Linked DNA regions of Phytoactinopolyspora mesophila. The protein of the gene in region 2 interacts with the protein of the main gene of each other region in a pairwise test. Links are inferred from orthologs where the notes say so. Each region holds a gene or a part of one and is shown on either strand. Other genes may lie near its edges.

The links. Proteins that work in one complex are often made in the same cells at the same time.
Region 1: the proteins of ftsZ (region 2) and rlmN interact in binary tests that used the Escherichia coli proteins (3 or more experiments, as listed by UniProt). The link is inferred for Phytoactinopolyspora mesophila from one-to-one orthologs.
Region 3: the proteins of ftsZ (region 2) and mreB interact in binary tests that used the Escherichia coli proteins (3 or more experiments, as listed by UniProt). The link is inferred for Phytoactinopolyspora mesophila from one-to-one orthologs.

What each region holds. Positions count from the first base shown.
Region 1 is NZ_WLZY01000007.1:184,667-187,605, forward strand. Bases 5-2,871 are described here. They hold rlmN (dual-specificity RNA methyltransferase RlmN), read right to left. Parts: upstream 2,075-2,871; coding sequence 935-2,074; downstream 5-934. Other genes in these bases: F7O44_RS19820 (DivIVA domain-containing protein), read right to left, coding at 5-766; F7O44_RS19830 (phosphatidate cytidylyltransferase), read right to left, coding at 2,177-2,871. In the rest of the region: more of F7O44_RS19820, read right to left, coding at 1-4; more of F7O44_RS19830, read right to left, coding at 2,872-2,939.
Region 2 is NZ_WLZY01000007.1:26,717-29,787, forward strand. Bases 32-3,030 are described here. They hold ftsZ (cell division protein FtsZ), read right to left. Parts: upstream 2,145-3,030; coding sequence 918-2,144; downstream 32-917. Other genes in these bases: pgeF (peptidoglycan editing factor PgeF), read right to left, coding at 32-752; F7O44_RS19180 (cell division protein FtsQ/DivIB), read right to left, coding at 2,449-3,030. Also shown: more of pgeF, read right to left, coding at 9-31; more of F7O44_RS19180, read right to left, coding at 3,031-3,071. UniProt on the Escherichia coli protein: Essential cell division protein that forms a contractile ring structure (Z ring) at the future cell division site. The regulation of the ring assembly controls the timing and the location of cell division.
Region 3 is NZ_WLZY01000001.1:768,737-771,658, forward strand. Bases 69-2,918 are described here. They hold mreB (rod shape-determining protein MreB), read left to right. Parts: upstream 69-925; coding sequence 926-1,912; downstream 1,913-2,918. Other genes in these bases: thrS (threonine--tRNA ligase), read right to left, coding at 69-826; F7O44_RS03450 (hypothetical protein), read right to left, coding at 2,163-2,678; F7O44_RS03455 (FtsW/RodA/SpoVE family cell cycle protein), read right to left, coding at 2,796-2,918. In the rest of the region: more of thrS, read right to left, coding at 1-68; more of F7O44_RS03455, read right to left, coding at 2,919-2,922. UniProt on the Escherichia coli protein: Forms membrane-associated dynamic filaments that are essential for cell shape determination. Acts by regulating cell wall synthesis and cell elongation, and thus cell shape.

The DNA.
Region 1 (2,939 bases), 160 kb from region 2 along the record:
GACCGCCACCCGGCGACTGCCACGACCGGCCGTTGTCCCATACCTGGAACAACGTCCAGCCCAGACGCTCGAACAGCCACCCGAACGAGCGGGTGGCCAGCTCGATGTCCCGGGTCCAGATCTCGACGTGGTGCAGTCCCGTGGAGGGCGTCTGAACATCGGACAGCGAGGGGTCGTCCGAAGGAGAGTCATAGCCGTTCACCGCCGGCTGTTGGTGAGTGCGCTGAACCGGCTGAGTGTAGGACGGGTCGAGTGCACGCAGGGCAGGATCGAGTTCGTTGACCGCGGAGTCGGTCAGCGGGTCGGCGTCGGCCGCCGGCTCACCGAAGCCCGTATACGGCGCCGCCGCGGCTGGCGGCGGGTAGACCGGCGGGCTCACCGGGGGCGGGACCCCCGGAGCCATGGGCGGCGCGGCATGCCCAGGAGGCTCGGGCGCACCCCAGCCGGCGTCCGGTGCACGTTGCATCTGCGGCGCGTGCTGGGTGGGCGGCCCGTATTGGTGGGTTTGCGGCGCCTGCTGGGCCTGGCGCATCTTGCGCAGCTCCGCGGCAGCGGCATCCAGCCAATCGTCGACGTCGTCCATCGAGTAGCCCTCGCGCATGCGGACGACCTTGAACTCTTCGGACTCGATCCTCTCGGGTGTGATGCCCTTACCCGCCGGACGGCCGTCGAGCGCATCGATGACCTGGTCCACGAAATCATCGACGGCGTCGAGGTCGTACCCCTCCCGCATCCGTACCGTACGGAACTCAGGTTCGCGACTCACAGCCACTGCATCGTCACACTCCTTATGAAACGAGAACAGCCGGCCACGGCAGGGCGGCATTCAACGGCGAGAGCCCTAGGACTCCCGCCTTGAAAGCCGTGTCCCCCGTGACCGGCTCCTCCAAGCAGAACGTAGTCTAGACGCACCACTCGCGAGTGGTTAGGAATCTTAGACGCCCGAGGTTGCGAGCTGTCCACAGGCCCCATCTATGTCACGTCCACGTGTGTCACGTACCGTAACAGGTAAGCCGAAGCTCTCAAGTGTCCGGACAAATGTCCGCTCCACTTCAGGGTCCGACGCGGTCCACTTCGAGCCAGGCGTGGGGTTGAGCGGAATCGGGTTCACATGAACCCATCCACGGCCGCGTTCGGTCAGCAGCCGGCCCAGCATCTCGGCCCGCCAGGCGTGATCATTGATGTCTCTGATCAGGGCATATTCTATTGACACCCGCCGTCCGGTACGGTCGAAGTAGCGCCGGGCGGCGTCCAGCGCCTCGGCCACTTTCCATCGCGTGTTGACCGGCACCAGTTCGTCGCGCAGCTCGTCGTCGGGCGCGTGTAAGGACAGGGCAAGTGTGACCGAAAGGCCCTCGTCGGCCAGCCGATCGATCGCCGGCACCAGTCCAACGGTTGAGATAGTGACACCACGCTGGCCGATGCCGAGGCCGGCCGGGGCCGGATCGGTCATCCGCCGGGTAGCGGACACAACGGCCTTGTAGTTGGCCATCGGCTCGCCCATACCCATGAACACGACATTGGTGATCCGGCCCGGTCCCCCAGGGATCTCGCCGTCGGCCATCATGCGGGCCCCGGCGACTACCTGTTCGACGATCTCCGCAGTAGACATGTTCCGAGTGAGTCCCTGCTGGCCGGTGGCGCAGAAGGGGCAGTTCATGCCACACCCCGCCTGGCTCGACACACAGATGGTGACTCGCTCGCGAGCACCGCTGTAGCGCATCAGCACACTCTCGACCAGGGAGCCGTCGAACAGCCGCCACAGGGTCTTGCGGGTCGAACCACCGTCGGTCTCCATGTGCCGCACCGGAGTGACCAACGACGGCAGCAGCGACCCGCTGAGCTGATCTCGGGTGCTCGCGGGGATGTCGGTCATCTGTTCCGGATCCGCCGTCAAGCGGCCGAAGTAGTGCCGGGAGAGCTGGTCAGCCCGGAAGGGCTGTTCCCCTTGCTCGGCGACGGCTTGCCGCCGCCCGGCTACGTCGAGGTCGGCCAGATGGCGTGGAGGCTTGCCGCGACGCACCGGCGTCAGCTGGAGTTCTCCTGGTTTGAGGGCAGAGCTGTCAGTAGCCATAACGACGACGATTCTCCCACGAAACTCGGCGGCGGAAGAATTAGCAGCCTGTCGACCAGGTCTTCTTACCCGTCCTCGGCGTAGAACCTGGTCAACTGGACACTAGAAGACGTACGTGAGCACCAGCCAAACCAGTGGCGCGGTCGGCAGCAGCGAGTCAAGGCGATCCATCACGCCTCCATGGCCAGGCAGCAACGAACTCATGTCCTTGACACCGAGATCACGTTTGATCATCGACTCACCGAGATCGCCGACGGTGGCGCCGACGACGCCGACGATTCCCAGCACGACGCCGGCCCACCATGGCGCGTCGAAGGCCAGCACGGCCACGGCGATGCCGGCACCTGTTCCGAGCAGCAGCGAGCCGCTGAAGCCCTCCCACGTCTTCTTGGGGCTGACGGTGCGGGCCATGGGATGCTTGCCGATCAGGATGCCGGTGAAGTATCCGCCGGTGTCCGAAGCCACCACAACCAGCAGCAGAGCCATGACCTGCCAGTGGCCGTCGTCGGCGCGCATCATCAGCATCGCGAAGCCGGCCAGGAACGGCACGTACACCGCCGTGAATACGCCGGCGCTGACGTCACGGACGTAACCCGTGGCGGGGTCGCCGAGGCGCCACACACAGATGGCGACAACGGTCAGCCCGAGCCCGACCACGAGCGGCGACGTGCCCGCGACGAATGTGCCGATCAGCATCAGCGCCGTGCCGATCAGAATAGGCACCAGCGGAATGGCGACGCCACGCGACAGGAAAGCCTGAGACAGCTCCCAGACCGCCAGGATCATGACGACGACCACGAGGCCGGCGAAGGCAGGCGGGTAGAGGAAGAGCGTGCTGATGACCAGGGCGCCCAGCCCCACACCC
Region 2 (3,071 bases):
ACGGGGCACTAGGCGGCGAGCCAGGTGATTCCGGCGAAACGCCCGGTGATCCGGTCGCGCCGATACGAGAAGAACTCCTCGTGCTCGACAGTGCAGGGCCGCACGTCAGGCTTCCACGGCCCCTCCTCGAGCCGCACCCCCGCGTCTCGCAACTGCGCCGTCACACCAGCCGGGACGTCCAGTGCCGCAGTCCCCCATCGCGTGGTCGCCCACGACGACGGAACGGCCTCGGCGACTTCGGCTCGCAGGCTCTCCGGCACCTCGTAACACCCCCCGCAGACCGCCGGCCCGACGTGCCCCACCAGCTGCTGGGCGCCGAGGCGATACATGGTGTCGGTCACGGCCGCGACGACACCAGCCGCCATGCCCGGCCGGCCCGCGTGCGCAACCGCTGCGACTCCCGCCGCCGGGTCAGCCAGCAAGACCGGCACACAGTCGGCCACCAGCACCGCGAGAGCGAGGCCCGGCCGTGTCGTCACCATCGCGTCAACCTCGGGCGGTGGTACGTCAGTGGGCCATGGTCCGTCGATGACGGCTACGTCGGCGCCATGCACCTGGTTCATGTAGACCACGTTCTCGGTGCGGAGTCCGAGGTGCGCGGCCAGTGCGCTGCGGTTCTTCTCGACGGCAGCGGGATCGTCGCCGACGTGCCGGGCAAGGTTGAGCTGGTCGAACGGAGCCGCACTCGAGCCACCAGTGCGATCGGTGAAGGCGAACGAGGCGGCACCGTGGGTGCTGAAATGGGCGATCACGCTTCCATCCTGCCCGATCCGTGCCGGCACACACCTAACTGCGCTTCGCGATCAACCGCAGATCGGCCGACCTCGCCCAGCGGTGAACCGGTGGTCGTGAGTGGCTTTGCCTCGCTGTTGCGACGCTGCTCCGCTCACGACCACCGGACGGCCGGCGCGAGACGTTCACTTCAAGAAGTCGGGGACGTCGAGATCGTCATCCGGCGGGACAATTCGGCGCTGGTCACGGGGGCGCGGTGGGGCCGGCGGCTCACTACGCTCGGGACGCTCGCGGACGGCTTCGGCCTGCCCGGCGCCCTCGGCGCTGCCGCCACTCCCAGTGCTGGAATCGCCGTTGGTGGCGCCGGAGCCGGACTCGTCGGAACCGGTGGAGCCCTGCTCTGCCGGCGGCGGCACAGCCTGCCCCTCCGCCCGCCGGACGGTGCCGAGCTCACGTCTCGGAGGCATCCCTCCGTCGAAGCCTGCCGCGATGACCGTCACCCGGACCTCGTCGCCCAAGGCGTCGTCGATCACCGCACCGAAGATGATGTTGGCTTCGTCATGTGCGGCCTGAGCCACCAGGTTGGCAGACTCGTTGATCTCGAACAGGCCCAGGTCGGAGCCACCAGACACCGAGAGCAGCACGCCGTGCGCACCGTCGATCGATGCCTCGAGGAGCGGCGACGAGATCGCCATCTCGGCAGCAGCCACCGCGCGATCCTCACCGCGTGCAGACCCGATACCCATCAGCGCTGAACCGGCATTGCTCATGACGGACTTCACATCGGCGAAGTCGAGGTTGATCAGACCCGGCGTGGTGATGAGGTCGGTGATGCCCTGGACACCAGAGAGAAGCACCTGGTCCGCGCTCTTGAACGCATCGAGCACGCTGACCTGGCGGTCGCTGATGGACAGCAGCCGGTCGTTGGGGATCACGATGAGGGTGTCGACCTCTTCACGCAAGGCCTCGATGCCGGCCTCTGCCTGCATCGCCCGACGGCGGCCCTCAAACATGAAAGGCCTGGTCACCACGCCGATGGTCAGTGCACCCAGCGATCGGGCGATGCGCGCCACAACCGGCGCGCCCCCGGTGCCCGTGCCGCCTCCCTCACCGGCCGTGACGAAGACCATGTCCGCGCCCTTGAGCACCTCTTCGATCTCTTCGGCGTGATCCTCAGCGGCTTTGCGCCCGACATCGGGGTTGGCGCCGGCGCCCAGCCCTCGGGTGAGTTCCCGGCCGACATCGAGCTTCACGTCGGCGTCGCTCATCAAAAGCGCTTGAGCATCGGTATTGACCGCGATGAACTCGACACCTTTGAGGCCGACCTCGATCATGCGGTTGACCGCGTTGACACCGCCGCCACCGATGCCGACGACCTTGATCACCGCCAGGTAGTTCTGCGGAGCAGTCACGTCCAGTCGCCTCTCAATCGAGTCCCGTTCTAAACTCTCACCCTCAAGTTGAGGTTTATAGTTATGTCAACCTGAGCGATGGTTTAGACGCTAAGCGGGCCGGAGTCGCCTGTGGCGCAGACACGCCGAGAAGAGTCGTGATCGACATTTTTCGCAGACTGCGCCACGACCCTTCCGAGTCAGGGGTCAATGCCTGCTCACGACCCACTTCGATACCGCCAGGTCGAGGAATTGGCGATCCTCGGCCCGGAAGACCAACTGACGGTATCGAAGTGCGTCCGTGCGCGCAGGCACGTGTGCTGCGTCACGGTACGACGACGGGCCGGTCCGGCGCCGAGACGTCGTACCCCGAAGGCTGTTCCTCCTGGTCCTCGATGAGCGCGAGCAAGGCCGCGGCCTTGTCCTCGCCCCGGTCTGCCGTCCCCCACCGGACGGTGACGTCGTCGTCGAGGATCAGGCGCACGTCCGCTGCGGATTCGACCTCGACGCTGGCCACGATCTCTTCCACCCGCGCCGGCAGACCGGTCAGCACCTCGACGCCAATGGCGCGCGCCAGCACCGCCGAATCCTCCGTGGGAGCAATCAGGACAGGCACACCGTCAGCGGGTTGATCGGACCGGTCGAAGAGAGTTCCCGACTCGTCGACGCTCCACCACCGGCTGCCATCAGGTACGGCTGCTTCGGCGATTCGAGGCTCGACGGCGATGGTCAAGGTGCTCGGCCATGAGCGCTTGATCCGCACGTCGCCCACTTCCGGCAGGCCACGGACACGGTCTGCGACCTCACCCGAATCGACCCGGATGAGCGGCACCCCGATGGGCACCTCGGCGACGGCCGAAACCTCGTCCGACTTCTCGTCCTCGACGCCGGTGATGCGCACATCCTGAACCGCCAGCACGGATGACCAACCCACCAGCCACCCGCCGG
Region 3 (2,922 bases), on a different replicon or contig from region 2:
CGGATCCGATCTCCTCGGGGAAGCTGAACAGATCCAGCTCGGCGCCGAGTTTGCGGTGGTCGCGGCGCTCGGCCTCGGCCAGCCGGTCCAGATACTCCTGCTGGGCTTCCTTGGTCTCCCAGGCGGTGCCGTAGATCCGTTGCAACTGCGGGTTCTTCTCGTCGCCGCGCCAGTACGCGCCGGCCACCCGCATCAGCTTGAACGCGGGGATGTTCCTGGTGGTCGGCAGGTGCGGGCCGCGGCACAGGTCTTTCCACGCGACCTCGCCACCACGGCGGACGTTGTCGTAGATGGTGAGCTCGCCGCTGCCGACCTCCGCGGATGCCCCCTCGGCCGCATCGGCGGCGCCGCCCTTGAGCCCGATCAGCTCGAGTTTGTACGGCTCCCCCGCCAGCTCGGCCCGGGCGTCGTCGTCGGAGACCTCGCGCCGGACGAACTCCTGGCGCTCCTTGATGATGCGCTGCATCTGCTTCTCGAGCCGCTTCAGATCCTCAGGGGTGAACGGCTCGGACACATCGAAGTCGTAGTAGAACCCGTTCTCGACCGGCGGGCCGATGCCCAGCTTCGCGTCCGGGAACAACTCCTGGACCGCTTGCGCCAGCACATGCGCGGTGGAGTGGCGCAGAATGGCACGGCCGTCGTCGGAACTGATCACGACCGGCTCGATCTTGTCGCCATCGGCGAGGACCCGCGCCAGATCGACCAGATCGCCACCGATCCGGGCGGCGATCACCGCCTGCTCTTCGCCGAAAAGGCCGGCGGCCGTCGTGCCCGCATCGACCTGTCGCTCGACTCCGGCGACGACAATGCGGATTTGTTCGGACACGACGTGCTCCCTCGCGTAGAAATTGATATCGGTTTGGGTCAACCCGCTCGATGGTACCTGCGCCCGGACGTACAGTAGAAACAGATATTGGAGGTCGGCGTGGGCGGCTTCGGAATAGATCTCGGCACCGCGAACACGGTGGTCGGTCAACCACGTCGGGGCATCGTGTTCGACGAACCCTCCGTCATGCTGGCCCATACCGACGAGCCCACGGTTCCGGTCCTGGTCGGCCATGAGGCTCGCGAGCTCACCGGCCGCACCCCTTCCGGGTACATCATGGTCCGGCCGCTGCAGGACGGCGTGGTGGTCGATCTCGAATCCGCCCGGGCCTTTATCGTCGCGCTCCTGCGCAAGGTGAAGCGCCGCGCCCTTCCTGGCCGCGGCCGGCGCGCCGTCATCGGTGTCCCGGCCGGGGCCACCACGCTCGAGTGCCGTGCTCTGCTCGAGACCGCCCATGAGGCGGGCCTGCGCAAGGTCGCCCTGCTGCCCGAACCCGTCGCCGGAGCGCTAGGTGCCGGCGTCGACCCCCTCGAGTCGCGTGCGCATCTAGTCGTGGACGTCGGCGGCGGCACCTCCGAGATCACCGGGTTCTGCTACGGCGGGATTCTGTCCTCGCGAACCTGCCGGGTCGCAGGTGACGAGCTGACCCGGGCTCTGGCCCAGTACCTACGGGCCGAGCATCGCCTGATGGTGGGCGACCTCACGGCGGAGAACATCAAGGCAACCGCCGACGCCGTCGCGGACCCACCGCTCATCATCGAAGGCCGCGACGCCGCCACCGGCCGTGCCAGGTTGGTGACGGTCGAGACCGACGAGGTCAAAGAAGCGCTGCACACCACCATTGACGAGATCATCCAGACCTTGACCGGATGTCTGGAGGAACTGCCCGCGCAAGCCGCCAGCGACATCATGAGCAACGGTGTGCTCGCCGTCGGCGGTGGCGCCCTGATGTCCGGCTTCACCGAACTGCTCGAGGACACCTTCGGTTTCCCGGTCAAACTCGCCGACCGCCCGCTGACGTGCGTCGCCGAAGGGGCCACCATCGCGCTGCACAAGCCCGAGATCCTGGCCGCCTACGGCGGGTAGGCACGTCCCCTCCCCCACCCCCGCAGTGATCGTCAGTGCGGTGTGGTCACATCCAGCCGCTCCCGCCCGCTGACTCCTCCTTGCAGACGTCCGTGCAGACGTCCTGGAGTTGGGCCAAACATGCTCGCCGAATCCTCGGTGATCGTCAGTACGCTGTGGTCGCTGTCGGGTGATCGTCAGTACGCTGTGGTCGCGGGATAACAACCACAACGCACTGACGATCACCGGGTAAGGGGCCGACGGCGAGAAGCTAGCGTGTCGTCATATCGATCTCTACGTGATCCGACACAGCTGCATCCGTCGTCAATGTGAGCGCGTGTCGCGCTTCGCGCGAATCGCACCCAGCCGATAGAGCAGTATCTGGCAGAACGATCAGACCGGCGTCGATGGTGAACGACGTGATCGTGGCCCCGTCACCCTCGATCACCACCGTGGGCCGCACCTTGCAATGCAGTTCGCTCCAGATCAGCTGTAAATCGCCGGCTGTGTCCTCGATCAAACGAAAGTGATCCGGCTTCTCGGATAACACCACACCATCATCAGCGGGATCCGTGCCGTCGGCCAGATCGAACTGGAACTCCCAGTCAGCTACCAGTCCCTCGGTGTCAATCACGCTACCTGCCGCGAGTTCCTCGCCCTCGGGAACGAAAACCGTCTCGTTCGCTTCCCCGTCACTCTCAGGCTCGTCATCGGACGAGCCGGCACATGCCGTGGTTGCCCCGAGCGATAAGGCGACTGAGGCCAACACCACGGTACGCCAGGGCATCCGACGATCTTAGCGCCCGGCGCAATGAGGAAGCTCACTGTTGCTGGGGCGACCACAAGCTTCCTTATTGCGGCTTGAATCCTTCCCTGTCTGCGCGATGACTTATCCCCTGTGTATTCAATCGAAGTAGTGCTCGAGGAGCTGCCGCGCGACCGGACCCGAGGTCTCCGAGCCCATTCCACCGCCACGCACGTACACCGTCACCACAACTTCGGGGTCGTCCAGCGGAGCGACTGCGGTGAAC